DNA from 2 places in the Paeniglutamicibacter cryotolerans genome. Region 1 is predicted to be linked to the other one. Evidence: riboswitches for the same ligand, from Rfam matches in the RefSeq annotation. Region 1 holds a riboswitch; the other holds the start of a gene.
The links. A riboswitch is a leader RNA that binds a small molecule or an ion and turns the genes downstream of it on or off. The one in region 1 is predicted to bind S-adenosylmethionine.

Region 2: another riboswitch for S-adenosylmethionine. It lies ahead of E9229_RS06590 (acyl-CoA dehydrogenase family protein); the one in region 1 lies ahead of E9229_RS02475 (cobalamin-independent methionine synthase II family protein).

Annotation. Positions count from the first base shown of each region.
Region 1 is NZ_JACHVS010000001.1:499,456-506,597, reverse strand. It holds gene E9229_RS02495 (ABC transporter permease) at 1-1,158, shown strand, start outside; gene E9229_RS02490 (amino acid ABC transporter ATP-binding protein) at 1,192-1,971, opposite strand; gene E9229_RS02485 (amino acid ABC transporter permease) at 1,958-2,617, opposite strand; gene E9229_RS02480 (amino acid ABC transporter substrate-binding protein) at 2,659-3,477, opposite strand; gene E9229_RS02475 (cobalamin-independent methionine synthase II family protein) at 3,650-4,879, opposite strand; SAM riboswitch class I at 4,893-5,000, opposite strand; gene E9229_RS02470 (AEC family transporter) at 5,058-5,984, opposite strand; tRNA gene E9229_RS02465 (tRNA-Gly) at 6,129-6,202, opposite strand; gene E9229_RS02460 (cation:proton antiporter) at 6,304-7,142, opposite strand, start outside.
Region 2 is NZ_JACHVS010000001.1:1,380,100-1,387,241, forward strand. It holds gene fmdA (formamidase) at 1-864, opposite strand, end outside; gene E9229_RS06580 (FmdB family zinc ribbon protein) at 912-1,202, opposite strand; gene E9229_RS06585 (AmiS/UreI family transporter) at 1,277-1,906, opposite strand; SAM riboswitch class I at 2,113-2,209, shown strand; gene E9229_RS06590 (acyl-CoA dehydrogenase family protein) at 2,379-3,554, shown strand; gene E9229_RS06595 (LLM class flavin-dependent oxidoreductase) at 3,672-5,075, shown strand; gene E9229_RS06600 (CoA-binding protein) at 5,123-5,551, shown strand; gene E9229_RS06605 (ISL3 family transposase) at 5,680-6,924, opposite strand.

The sequences.
Region 1 (7,142 bases):
TCCAACTACATCGATACCCAGGTCGCTTCGATCGGTGCCACCGACGTCCTGAGTATCACCAAGACCTCCGAAACCACGGCGAACCCCGACTCCGGTCCGGCCAAGTACGATCCCGAGCAGGCCAAGGCCAGCGGGGCGCAGGTCCCGGGCAGGCCCACCTCCGTCCTGAGCGCGAAGGACCTGAAGGTCATTGCCGGTACGAGCGGCATCGAATCCGTCGAACCGGTGGTCCTTGTCTCGCCCGACTACATCCAATACGGGAACCACGGAAAATTCCAGCTTTCCCTGAATCCCGTCGCGGGCATTACCCGGGCCGACCTGGCCTCCGGCTCCCAGCTGGACGAGTCGGGAACGGAATCGCAGATCCTGCTGCCCACCTCCTACCTCGATTCGATGGGCCTGGGAACGGCCGAGGAAGCAGTGGGCAAAACGGTGCGAATCGGCATCACCGACTACGCCGGCAAACAGAGCACAGTGAACGCAACGGTGGTCGGCGTGCAAAACGAGACGCTGCTTGGCACTACCGCCGGCATCAACCAGCACCTGATCAATGAGCTTGTCGCCATCCAGAACACCGGAAGGCCGGCCAGCCTGGTCCAGGGCTATGTCATGGCCACGGCCCACTTCGACCCGAACCTGGGCAGCGACCATACCCAGGGCCTGAAGGACGCATTGGCCGCCCAGGGGTACACTGCCCAGACGGTCCAGGATCAATTGGGTGCCTTCCAAAGCGTGATCAACGGGATCGTCGGCGTCCTGAACGCCTTCGCGGTGATCGCCCTGATCGCTGCCGGATTCGGCATCATCAATACGCTGCTGATGAGCGTTCAGGAGCGGACCCGGGAAATCGGCCTGATGAAGGCCATGGGCATGGGCGGAGGCAGGGTCTACACGCTCTTCAGCCTCGAAGCGATCTTCATCGGTTTCCTGGGCAGCGCCATCGGCGCCGTGGCGGCGATCGGCCTCGGCTCGTTGATCAGCAACATCCTGGCGGACACCGTCCTGTCCGGATTGCCGGGGCTGCAGGTCATGCAGTTCGCACCGGCCTCGGTGGCAACCATCATCGGCGTGGTCATGCTGATAGCCTTCCTGGCCGGAACGCTGCCTGCGCGCCGCGCTGCTCGGCAGAACCCGATTGACGCCCTGCGCTACGAATAGGGGGCGGGAACGCACCGGCAGCTGAACCGCCCGTTAGAACGGGTTCAGCAGCCGGTGCACAAACTGGCGGGTGCGCTCTTGCTGCGGGGCACGCAGCACGGTGTCCGGATGTCCGCGTTCCACCACGACGCCGCCGTCCATGAATACGACCTCGTGGGCGACCTCGCGGGCGAACGCGAGCTCGTGGGTGACCATGACCATCGTCCAGCCCTCCTGCGCCAGTTCCTTAATGACCTTGAGCACGTCACCGACCAGCTCCGGATCCAGTGCGGAGGTCGGTTCGTCGAAGAGCAGTAGCGAGGGCTTCAGCGCCAGTGCGCGCACGATTCCCACCCGCTGTTGCTGGCCGCCCGAGAGCTGGTATGGATGCTCATCGCGCTTCTCGGCCAGGCCTACCCGTTCGAGCAGCGCCTCGGCTTCGGCGATGACCTCGGCCTTCTTGCGCTTCTGGACCTGGATTGGGCCCTCGATGATGTTCTGCAGCACGCTCATGTGCGGGAAGAGGTTGTAGTTCTGGAAAACCATGGCACTGCGGGTGCGCAGCGCCTCGTATTCCTTCTTCGTGGTCCCCGGGGTGAAGCCGACGGCCGGGCCGTCGGCGAAGGCCACCGTGCCGGCATCGGGGCGTTCGAGCCCGTTCAGGCAGCGCAGCACAGTGGTTTTTCCCGACCCCGAGGGGCCGATGAGTGCGAGCACCTCGCCGGGCCTCACCTCCAGGTCGATGGACTTGAGCACCTCGTTGGATCCGAAGGCCTTCTTCAGTCCGGCAACCCGCAGCAGGGCCGGGGCGCCGGAGCTCTCAGCGGGCGACATGGCGGTCCAGCCTTTCTTCCAGTTTCGACTGGCCGGTGGAAAGCACCAGGCAGAACACCCAGTAGATCAGTGCTGCCTCCAGGTACACCAGCATGAACTCCTGGCTGAACGCCGCGATTTCCTGCGCCTTGCGGAACATTTCGGAGAACAGGATCAACGATGCCAGCGAAGTGTCCTTGACCAGGGAGATGAACGTGTTGGAGAGCGGAGGCACCGAGACCCGGGCCGCCTGGGGCAGGATGACCCGGATCAGGGTCCGGGTGCTGGACATTCCGATGGTGTATCCGGCTTCCCACTGGCCCCGGGGCACCGAGAGGATTGCGGCGCGGATGACCTCGGCGGCGTAACCGCCCACGTTCAGCGAAAAGGCGATAATGGCGCTGGGCCATGGGCTAAGCGTCACCCCGATGGAGGGCAGTCCGAAGAAGATGACGAAGAGCTGCACCAGCAGCGGGGTTCCACGGATCACCGAGATGTATGCCCGGGCGATGAAGGAAACCAGCTTGTTGGCGCTGAGCCGCATCAACGCCATCAGCAGGGCGATCACCAGGCCGATGGCGAAGCTGGCCAGCGACAGCGGGATGGTGCCCTTGAGCCCGCCCAACACCAACGGACCCAGCGAGCTCCAGAACAGCGTCCAGTCCATTCCCGCCCCTTACGTTGTGGTTGCCGGTTTCGAGCCGGTGGCTACTTGCTGACATCCTCGCCGAAGTACTTCTCGGAGATGGTCTTCAGCGTCCCGTCGGCGGTCAGGTCCGCCAGGGCCTGGTCCACGGCCTTGACCAGGTCGTCGCTGCCCTTGCTGAAGGTCAGTGCGCTCTTGGATGTCTCGGTGGTCTCGGCGGCGATCTTGATGTCCGGGTCGTTCTTGGTCTTCTGCGAGTCCAGGTAGGTCAGCTTGTCGTTGATCGTCGCATCGACCCGGCCCTGCTTCAACAGCGTGATGGCCTGGGCCCAGCCCTCGACCGCCTCGACCTTGGCGCCGCTATCCTTGGCCAGCTGATTCCAGTTGCTGGTCAGCGACTGCGCCGTGGTCTTGCCCTTGAGGTCGGCGAAGGAGGTGATGTCGGTGTTGGAAGCCTTGGTCACGATGACACCGGTGCTGATCGTATACGGGGTGGAGAACAGGTACTTGGCCTCGCGCTCAGGCGTCATGGTCACCTGGTTCGCGATCATGTCGAAGCGTCCCGCGTCCAGTCCGGCGAAGATCGCATCCCACTGCGTTTCCTTGAACTCCGGCTTCACGCCCAGCTTGTCCGCCACGGCCGTGGCGACTTCGACGTCGTAACCGGTCAGCGGGCCGGTTCCACCCTCGTGGAACGAGAAGGGCTTGTAGGTGCCCTCGGTGCCGATAGTCAGCACGCCGGCGTCCTTGACCTGCTGCAGGGTCAGGCCGGCGGCCTCGCCCGAAGCCCCGGGCGTGGCGGGCTTCGATGAGCCGCAGCCGGTGGCTGTGAGCGCTACCAGGGCGGCCGCTGCGGCGAAGGTGAGGAGACGGCGTTTCATGGGGAGGGGGGCCTTTCGTTGGTCAAACGGGTTGGACACGACGCTAACACCCCCGCTGGTGCAGGATAAGAGCTATGTTCCGAAGTGCTACGAAATGCCACGACCGGACGACGCCGAGGCCGCCGCACACAGATGCGTGCGGCGGCCTCGGCGGGTGCTGCTGAAACCGAGATCAGACGATGATCTCGGTGCCCTTCCAGAGGCGCTTGGTGGCCAGTGCGGCGCCGGCGCCCAGTGCCTCGAGCTTGGCCATGGCGATCTGCGGGTGGACGCGGCCGCCGAGTCCGCAGTCGGTGGAGGCAATCACGTTCTCGCGGCCGACCAGGTTGGCGAAGCGCTCGATGCGGTCGGCGACCAGCTCCGGGTGCTCGACCACGTTCGTGGCATGCGAGACGACGCCGGGGACCAGGATCTTGCCCTCGGGCAGTACATGGTCCTCCCAGAGGCGCCATTCGTGCTCGTGGCGCACGTTGCCGGCCTCGAACGAGTACTGGCCGGCGTTGATGCGCAGCACCGGATCGAGGATGTCGGCAAACGGGATGTCGGTGGTGTGCGGCCCGTGCCAGGAACCCCAGCACACGTGCAGGCGGATCCGCTCTGCCGGCAGCCCGCGCAGCGCGTAGTTGGTCGCCTCGACGCGCAGCTCGAGGAACTTCAGGTAGTCCTCGAGGCTCGGCTCCGGGTTGACCTGGTCCCAGGATTCGGCCAGTGACGGGTCGTCGATCTGCAGGGTCAGCCCGGCATCAATGATCGCCTTGTATTCCTCACGCATGGCATCCGCCGCGGCGAAGAGGTACTCCTCGTCGCTGGTGTAGAAGTCGTTGGCCAGGCGCGCGCAGGAGGCGGGGGACAGTGCCGCGAGGAAGCCCTCTTCGGTGCCGGTTGCCGCCATGGCGGTCTTCAGGTTCCTGATGTCCGATGCCACCAGGTCGTGCCCGGTGTAGGTCAGCGGTGCGACGACCTTCGGCTGCGTGGTGGCCTTGCGGTGTGCCAGGATGCCCGATGTCGGATCCGCGTAGGCCTCGGCGAACGCCTGGCGGTCGCGCCGGTCCGGGAAGGACGTCAGTACGACGTTGCCGGGGGTGGAGCGGTTGACCTGGGCATCGGCCCAGCGGTCGACGGTGGTTTCCTCCAGGCCGCCTAGGCGGGCGAAGGAGTAGTTCCACCAGGCGCCGAAGTCGACGGCGGAGGACATGGTGTGTCCGAATTCACCGTCGTTGGGAATGTCGATGCCCAGCTCCCGCTGCTTGGCGACGATTCCGGTGACGGAGGCCTCGAGCAGTTCATGGAACTCGGGCGTGATTCCGTCGCGCTCCTTGGCCGCGTTGGCCGTCAGGAGTGCTTCGGTGCGCGGCAACGAGCCGGCGTGGGTGGTGCGGATACGACTGTCGTTAAAGGACATGGGCAATTGCCTCTTTCCATCGAACCTGGCAGTAGCACCGTTACCGTTTCAGATGCCTCATCGGCGGGGTAGGTTGCTGCGGCTTCATCGATCCAGGTCTCTCGGCCGCTCCGGATGGGTACGAATAATTCCTATCACGGAAGCGATGCGTGTCACTATTTGACGCCGTCGTGTGACCTCAGCCGAGCAGCAGCGGCACCAGCAGCATCGCCGGAAGCGCAATAACGGTGGTCAGCAGGACGGTGTCCTTGGCCAGCGTGACGCCGCGATCGTAACGTGAGGCCGTGACGAAGATGTTCTGGGCGGTGGGCAGTGCCGCCATGATCACGGCGATGAACAGGTCGAGCCCGGTCAGGCGGAAGACGAACGCGGCAATCAGCCAGGCCAGCACGGGGTGCACCACGAGCTTGAGCCCGGTCGCCACCAGGGTGTCGGCCCGCCGTCCGGCGGCCCGTTCCAGCGGCTTGGACCCAACCAGCGAGATGCCGAAGGCGATCAGCATGGCCGGGATCGCGGCACCGGCGATCAGTTCGACCGGATCGGCGACCTGCGGTGGAAGCTTCCAGCCGAACACGGCGACGAGCAGGCCGGCCAGGGATCCGACGATCATCGGGTTCCGGGCCGTCTGTATGAGCATCGTCAGCGGGGTGGTCCGGTGCCGGGAAGTGCTCGCGTCGAGGATGGCCAGGCAGATGGGTGAGTAGACGGCCAGCTGGAAGAGGATGATCGGGGCGGCATGGGACAGGTCCCCGAGAACGTACAGGGCGATGGGTAGGCCGAGGTTGGCCGAATTCACCGTGGAGGCACTCATCGCCCCGATGACTGTTTCGGTCAGGTCGCGTCGCAGCCACCAACGGGTGATCAGCACGAACAGGGTTCCGGTGAGGAACGCCGAGATGGTCGCCACGCCGAGCTGTGGTCCCAGCACTGCCGTGGGGTTCGACGTGGACAGCGTGGTGAAGAGCAGCGCCGGGCTGGCGACGAAGAAGGTCAGCCTGTTCAGAATGAGCCTGGCATCGGGTCCCAGTACACCGGTGCGGCCCACGAAGTAGCCGACGACGATGACTGTCCAGACCACGGCGAATCCCGACAGCACTCCGCCCACGTTTTCGCCTTCCGATCGTTTCACCGAACCATGGTTGCCGAATCGACACTAGCCGCGGCCGGATCCGACGATGTAATCCGGCGACGCGGGTGTCCGGAGGCAAACAAGAATCCGGCCTCCCACGCTGTGGGGGACCGGATCGGTTGGAGCGGGTGACGAGAATCGAACTCGCCTCTCAACCTTGGGAAGGTCGCATTCTACCAATGAACTACACCCGCAATGCCTGCCCCGTCCGCCATTGGCGGCCGGGCGTTCACCAGCATAGCGCACACCCCGGGGCCGGTGCCTAATCGGCGGCCTACCGGCGTGGCGCCGACAGCTAGGGCATGACCGGTGGAGCAGGTTTGCGCTGCTGCCGCGCCACCCACGGCCTGGTCAGTGGTTCAACGAAGCGGGTGGCGATCGGGCCGAAGACGGCCAATAGCAGCACGTAGGCGGTCGCCAGGGCGGCAAGCTTCTCGTTGACGGCCCCCGAGGCGACAGCCAGGCCGGCTATCACGATGGAGAACTCGCCCCGGGCTATCAGCGCGGCACCTGCACGCAGCTGGCCCGGAAGCCCGATGCCCACCCGCTTGGCCGCCCAGACTCCGGTGGCGACCTTGGTCAATGACGTGACGATGGCCAGCAGCACGGCGAGCAGGAGCACCGGGGGAATGGTCCTCGGATCGGTGTTGAGACCGAAGAGCACGAAGAACATCGCCGCGAACAGGTCGCGCAGCGGTTCGAGCACCTTGGCCGCCGAATGTGCCGTCGACCCGGAGATGGCGATGCCCAACAGGAACGCACCCACGGCGGCTGAAACCTGCAACGCGGAGGCTACTCCGGCCACGAACAGCGCGGCGCCGATGAGCTTGAGCAGGAAGTTCTCGCGGTCGTTTGAGTGGATCAGGCGCGAAATCTGCGGACCGAAACGCAGGGCGACCAGCAGCACCAAGGTGATGACCAGCAGCGCGATGCCCACGGCGCGCAGTCCGCCGAAGAAACTCAGGCCGGCCAGCGTCGCCGTCAGGATCGGCAGGTACACGGCCATGACCAGATCCTCGAGGACCAGCACCGAAAGCACCACCGGTGTCTCGCGGTTACCCAGCCGGCCCAGGTCCGAGAGCACCTTGGCGACGATCCCGGAGGAGGATATGTAGGTGACGCCGCCCATGACCA
Region 2 (7,142 bases), 880 kb from region 1:
GATGATGTCAACGCGCAGGTCGATGAACCCGCCCATCTCGATCGCGCCACAGAAGGTGATCTCACCGTCGCCCTGCGAGAAGTGCAGGTCTCCGACCGACAGGTTCGCCCCGTCGACGAACACCGGGTAGAAGATGCGCGAGCCCTTGGACAGGTTCTTGATGTCCTGGTTGCCGCCGTTCTCCCGCGGCGGAGCGGTCCGTGCAGCCTCCGACCCGACGCGGCCCCACTGGTCGCGGTCCAGCCCGCCAAGTACCGCGTGCTCCGCCTCCGGCGGCAGCGCCAACGGGGGCATGCGATGCGGATCGGTGGCAATCAAGTCACCCTCGCGCTTGTTCCACTTCGCCAGCAGCTCCGCCGAGGGTGCGGTGCCCATCAAACCCGGGTGGATGAGGCCCTCGAACCTGACCTCCGGCACGTGCCGCGAGGTCGCGACCTGCCCGGTGAAGTCCCAGATGGCCTTGTAGGCGTCGGGGAACTGGTCGACCAGGAAGCTGCCACCGTTGTTCTTGGAGAAGATGCCGGTGTAGCCCCACCCCTGCCCGGCCAGCGGACCCGAATCCTCTTGCGGGATCGGACCCACATCGAGGATGTCCACTACCAGCAGGTCACCGGGCTTGGCGCCCTCGACGCGGAACGGTCCGGAGAGCTTGTGGACCGTCAGCAGCGGGGCGTCGAGGATGTCCTGGGCGGAGTCGTCGTTGACGATGGCCCCGTCAAACCATTCCCGGCAGTCGACGCGGAACGAATCGCCGGGTTTGACGGTGGCCACCGGCGGGATCTCCGGGTGCCACCGGTTGTGTCCGAGCTTCTCCTGGTCTTCGAACTTCTTGCCTGAATCGAGCGGAAAAAGTACTTCTGGCATGGTATTTCTCCTTAAGTGAACTCGTACTGGTTTTTGTTCTTCGGGCCCTAGGGCCGCGGAAGTTTCTGATGCAGCGGATTGGAGGTGTACCGGGCGGGTGCCTTCATGCCGCTGGAGGGGAGCCTGTTCGAGACCACCTCGGGTTCGTGGGCGCTGCGCTTGGTCGAATCGATCAGCTTGAACTCCGCAGAACCCGCGATCGACAGCTTCGGCGCGCTGATCCTGCGTCTGGACTGCTGCCCGCAGTCGGGACAGTCCAGCGACCCGGGGGCCTGGCTCATCGAAAAGGACGCTTCGAATGCTGTGCCTTCGGGGCAGCGGAATTCGTACAACGGCATGGAGGGCACTCCTGATGTGGGCGCGGACAAATGGTGGAAGGAAACTCGAATGGGTCGAAAGACTGAACGCCCGGTCAGCCGGCCTGGGTCATCGCTGCGGGAGCCGGCGCGTTAAGCGCCGCACGCCGACCCATGACGAAGGCGAAGATCAGGGCCAGCAGGCTCGCGGCGGCCATCCACAAGGCATTGGCCGTGGTGGATTTGAACGCGCCGGAGATCAACAGCAATGCCGGAATCGTGGCGGTGATGTGGGCGACTATCAGGGTGAACCAGCCGGTGGTGATGGCCAGGCTTTCCATATTCAAGCCCAGCAGCAGGAAGAACATGAACCAGAGAACCGCCCAGGTGTACCACATCACGGCGGAAACGGGGTCATCAAAGTGCACCAGCAGGACGCTGCCGATCACTATGGCGCAGACTGCCACGAACAGCGAGAACCAGCCCAGGCCTTCGCCGGGAAGTGAGCACAGCTGATTGAGGCCCACGTACAGGTAGGTGAAGCCAAAGAGGTAAAGCCCCGCTGCGCCAAAGATAATGGCCGGGTCTCCGTTGGCTTGGGAAATGATGATGGTGGGGAAGACCGTCTGCATGGCACCGACGAACAGGTTCATGATCGCGGCTGATTTTCCGGGAACCTTCCCGATGAGCATGAGGCCGTTGATGAAGAGAACGGCGCCAACGTATAGCAATCCGACATTACTCAAGTGAACATCCTTCAAACGCTTATATGGGTTGAGGGGTGGTGCGCCGGCGGACAAGGGAAGATGTCTCTGACCGGATCAATCACTGGCTTCCCATCAAGCTATCCTCAACACTCGGAGAACGTCAATGGGTGCGCGGGAAACGAAAACGACGAAAAAAGACGCGGGACATTCGCCATCGACAGGCCTAAGCGTGTAGACAGGTGTCATTACCATCCAGAGCGGCCGAGAGATCTGGCTCGATGACGCCGCAGCAACCCCAGCCCATTCAATGGGCGGAAGGTGCTCACGCCAGACCGATGGAGAGTGGACCATGGCCCTGGCGCCTGAAACAGTACGTGTACCAGCCGAAATCAATCTCGGGACCTTCGGAGCAGTGGACCTGGACGACCTTGGCGATGCGGTTCCGGCGCGGCACCTGATTAAACTCACCCCGGGCGTTCCCACCGGTTCGCATTACGACGAACTGGCGGCGATCTTCCGCCCGGTCTTCGCCCGCATTGCCGAAGGGGCGCGGGAGCGAGACTCTACCCGGACCCTTCCCTTCGAACAGGTGGGATGGCTGAACAAGGCCCGTTTCGGAGCACTGCGGGTTCCGGCCTCCCGGGGTGGCCACGGCGCCTCGCTGTCCGATGCGTTCCGGCTGCTGATTGAATTGGCCGATGCGGATTCGCAGGTCGCCCACCTGTGGCGCTCGCATATCGGCTTCGCCGAAACGGTGCTGCTGCTGCCCGACGACGAGCTGCGGGATACGTGGTTCGGGCGTTTCGCCGACGGACACATCGTCGGCAATGCCTACACCGAACGCGGCGGAAACACGCTGGGGACCCTCTCAACGAGGCTGGTTTCAGCCGGCGGCCGCTGGCGGGTCACCGGTGAGAAGTACTACTGCACCGGCACCATCTACGCCGATTGGGTGGCGGTTGCGGCCTCCCGCGAGGATGTCCCGGGCCGGCACATCGCCGTAGTGTCGACCCAACATTCCGGGGTGCGGATTTACGATGACTGGGATGGCTTCGGCCAGCAGCTCACCGGCACCGGGACCACGTCCTTCGATGCCGTTCCGGTGGACTCGCTGCTGCCGCAGGACGCAGACGGGGCCCACCCCGAATCCGCGATCTACCAGTTGGTGCTGCTTGCCGTGCAGGCCGGCATCACCCGGGCGGTGCTGCGCGATGCCCGCGAGCAGGTGCAGGTGCGCACCCGCTCCTTCAGCACCGGAAGCGGTGTGGTGCCGCGGCACGATGCCCAGGTGCTGCAGCTCATCGGTGAGATATCTGCCTCCGCTTTCGCCGTGGACGCCACGGTGCTGGCCGCCGTGGCCGAACTCGAATCGGTGCTCGCGGACGAGGCGCTGAACGCGGCCGAGCGTTTTGCCGTCGCCGAGCTCTCGGCCAACCGCGCCCAGACGGCGATCCAGCCGCTGGTCCTGGGCGCCGCATCGAAGCTTTTTGACGGGTTGGGGGCATCGGCCACATCAAGCGCCTGCAACCTGGACCGGCACTGGCGCAATGCCCGAACCGTGGCGACGCACAACCCGGCCATCTACAAGGCGCGCATCGTCGGGGACTACGAGGTCAACGGCACGGCTCCACGCAAGCTGAATTCGGTCGGCAATGCCGGCGCCCGCCACACTTCCACCCGGTTCTGAGCGGGCTCAACCCACCGCACCCACCATCCACCTCGCCATCGGCCCCGCACATCGCGCACGGCGGTCGATCCGCCCAGCCCGGGAATCATTGCCGGGAGCGGAAACCAAAGGAGAACCATGAGCAATTCACCGGCACGCCGACATATCCGCTTCAACGCCTTCGACATGAACTGCGTCGGCCACCAGTCACCCGGGCTGTGGCGCCACCCGCAAGACCGCTCGGCAGACTACACCGACTTGCATTACTGGGCCGACCTGGCCCAGACCCTTGAACGTGGACTGTTCGACGGGATCTTCATCGCCGACGTGCTGGGCAGCTACGACGTGTATGGCGGATCAGCCGCGGCAGCGCTGCGCCAGGGCACCCAGACCCCGGTCAACGATCCCTTCTTGCTGGTCTCCGCGATGGCCCTGGTCACCGAGAACCTGGGCTTCGGGGTCACCGCCGGGACCGCGTATGAGCACCCGTACCCGTTTGCCCGCCGGTTGGCGACACTTGACCATCTGACCCGCGGCCGGGTGGGCTGGAACGTCGTCACCGGGTACCTGCCCTCGGCGGCGCGCAATATGGGCAACGACGACCTGCTCGAGCACGATGAACGCTACGACCACGCGGATGAGTACCTCGAAGTCGTCTACAAGCTGCTTGAGGGCTCGTGGGAAGACGATGCGGTGGTGCGCGACGCGGCCACCGGAGTGTTCACCAACCCGGAAAAGGTCCACCCGATCAACCACGAAGGCAGGTATTTCAAGGTTCCCGGCATCGCCATCACCGAACCCAGCCCACAGCGCACCCCGGTGATCTACCAGGCAGGGGCATCCATGCGAGGCATTGCCTTTGCCGCCGGAAACGCCGAGGCAGTGTTCGTCGGAGCCCCGACCAAGGAAATCCTGAAGTCGACGGTGGCTAGGATCCGCGATGCGGTGCAGGCGACGGGCCGGGACCGTCACGACGTGCGCATCTACACGATGCTCACCATCATTACCGACGCGACCAGCGAATTAGCTGCGGCCAAGCACGAGGAATACCAGTCCTACGCTTCGGAGGAGGGCGCACTGGTGCTGCTCTCGGGCTGGCTGGGCATCGACCTGTCGGCCTACGGCCTGGACGACGAGATCGGTGATGTCGAATCAAACGCGATCAAGTCCGCCGTCGAGTCGTTCAGCAAGCTGCGCAGCGACGATGGAACCCCCTGGACGGTGCGGGACATCGCGGCGTGGGCGGGCATTGGCGGCATGGGACCGCGTGTTGTCGGTTCCGGGGCAGAGGTAGCGCGGGAACTCATCGCCTGGGTGGATGAGACCGATGTCGATGGCTTCAACCTGGCCTATGCCGTGACCCCGGGCAGCTTCGAGGACGTCGTTGAATTCGTGATCCCCGAGCTCCAGGCCTGCGGCGCGTACCCCACCGAATATGCCCCGGGCACGCTGCGCAACAAGTTGTTCGGACGCGGCGATAAGCTGCCCGAAACCCACCGCGGTGCGGCATTTACGACACGGAACCGGCTCGCCTCCCGGTAGCGTTCCGGGGCGCCGCCCGAACGGCTCCGGAGCTGTACCGTTGGGTCATGGACAACCACCTGCCCGGCGGCCACCTCAACGACCGGGAAACCATCAGCCGGCTGCTGACCACGCCCGCACGCTGGGCCGTGGTCGGCCTGTCGAATAACCCGCACCGGGTGGCCATCGGCGTCGCCTCCTTCCTGCAGCAATCACTGGGCATGAGCATCATCCCGGTGTCGCTCAAGGGCGATGACGTCCACGGGGAAAAGGGTTACCGGAAGCTCGCCGATGTCCCCGGACAGATCGACGTGGTCGACTGCTTTGTGAACTCGCAGAAGGTCGGCGCCGTGGTCGACGAGGCAATTGCCGTCGGTGCGCGCGCCGTCTGGCTGCAGTTGGGCGTCGTGGACGAGGCTGCAGCGGCTCGTGCCAAGGCAGCCGGGCTCGAGGTGGTCATGGACACCTGCCCGATGATCGAATACCCGCTCCTCTGACCGTATTTACCCCCTCCACCAGGGTCATCTGAAAAACCACACGTGCTAAACGTGCAACGAAGTTCATGCGTACGCTAGCCACGGCAATCAAAACAAGTTTGGCTCTCCTGACGTAAATGTGGGTGGTGTCATTTCTGGTATGGGAGCCGGGTGGTGACCGGTCCGCAGGCGAGCATGATCAGTGCCAGCGTGGCCTCCGGTGAATGGAACCCGTAGGAGCGTCTGGTCATGGTTCTGATCTTGTTGTTCAGGCCCTCATGCTTGCCATTGCTGATTCCTCGCGTCACCGCCTGGTAAATGCCTTCCATATGTCCGCGCAAGGTCGCTGCGGCCTTCCTGAACGGAGCCAGGGCGCTGGTGGTCGCGGCGTCGCACCAGGCGCTGATCATGCCCATGACGTCTTGGGTTTCAAGGTCCCCGGCGAAGACCTCCCGCAAGGACTCCTTGAGCAGGTATGCCTCCCAAAGTTCCCCTCCGTCCTGCTCCATTTGCTTCAGGGTCGCGCCCTGCTTTTCGGTGAGGTCCCCGGGATTTTTCAGCAGGGCCCAGCGGTTGCCCTTGTATTTTTTGGCGAAGGCCTTATCCGGTAGTTCACGGGCCTTTTGCCAGAAGGCACGACGGACGGCTTCCAGGGCGTTGGTGGCCAGCTGGACGCAGTGGAACGGATCGATGCAGATGGCGGCCTGCGGCGCATTCTTCTTCACGGATTTGATGAATGCCGCTCCCATGTCCATGCTGACCGCCTTGATGTCTTGGGTGTTTTCGGGGCCGATTTCCGTGAAGAACTGATCCAGGGTGGCGGCGTTCTTCCCGGCTGCTCCCCAAAGGATGGTGGAGGTTTCGTGGTCCGAAACCAGGGTGAGGTAGTTGTGGTGCTTTTTCCAGGAGATCTCGTCCACGCCCAGGTGCACCAGATTCTCAAAGCGTGTGTCGTCGAGTTGTTCCTCCACGACGCGTTCACAGATGGCTCCGACGGTGCGCCAGGCGATCCTGGTGAAGGCGGAAACGCTGGTCTTGTCCGCCCGGGTGACCAGCCAGGCGACGAGGTCCTCGAAGTCTCGGGTGAACCTCGCATTGGAGCGGGCGAAAGGCACGGCCTGGACCACGACTCCGTGTTCGGGGCAACGCAGCCGCCGGCGCAGCATTTTCAGGACCAGGGGGCTGCCGCCCAGATCCAGGTGCCTCCACCTGGATTCGGCCCACCGGGTGTCGTATCCGACCGTGGTGGCAAAGGGGCAGTGCGGGCAGGAGAGCTTCTTCCGGGCGGTGAGTTTCACCGTGGCGATGACCGCGCCATGACCATCGAATTCGACGTTGGTGATACTGGTGCCGCTGAATTTGAGGGCGCGATTGAGTAGAGTGGTAGCTCGCATGGGTAACTCCGGTTAAGTCTGATAGTTGAGGAACTTACAAACTTACCGGGTTGCCCATGCTTTCTCGTTTACCACGTTTTCCCTGACCCACATTTACGTCAGGAGAGCCACAAGTTTTGGGTGCTGGGGGGACCAAAGGAATATTGGCGATGCACGAACTGGGGGTTCACGCGTCGCGATCGGGCTGGATGGCAACCGGCCCGGTCACGGTGTTGGTT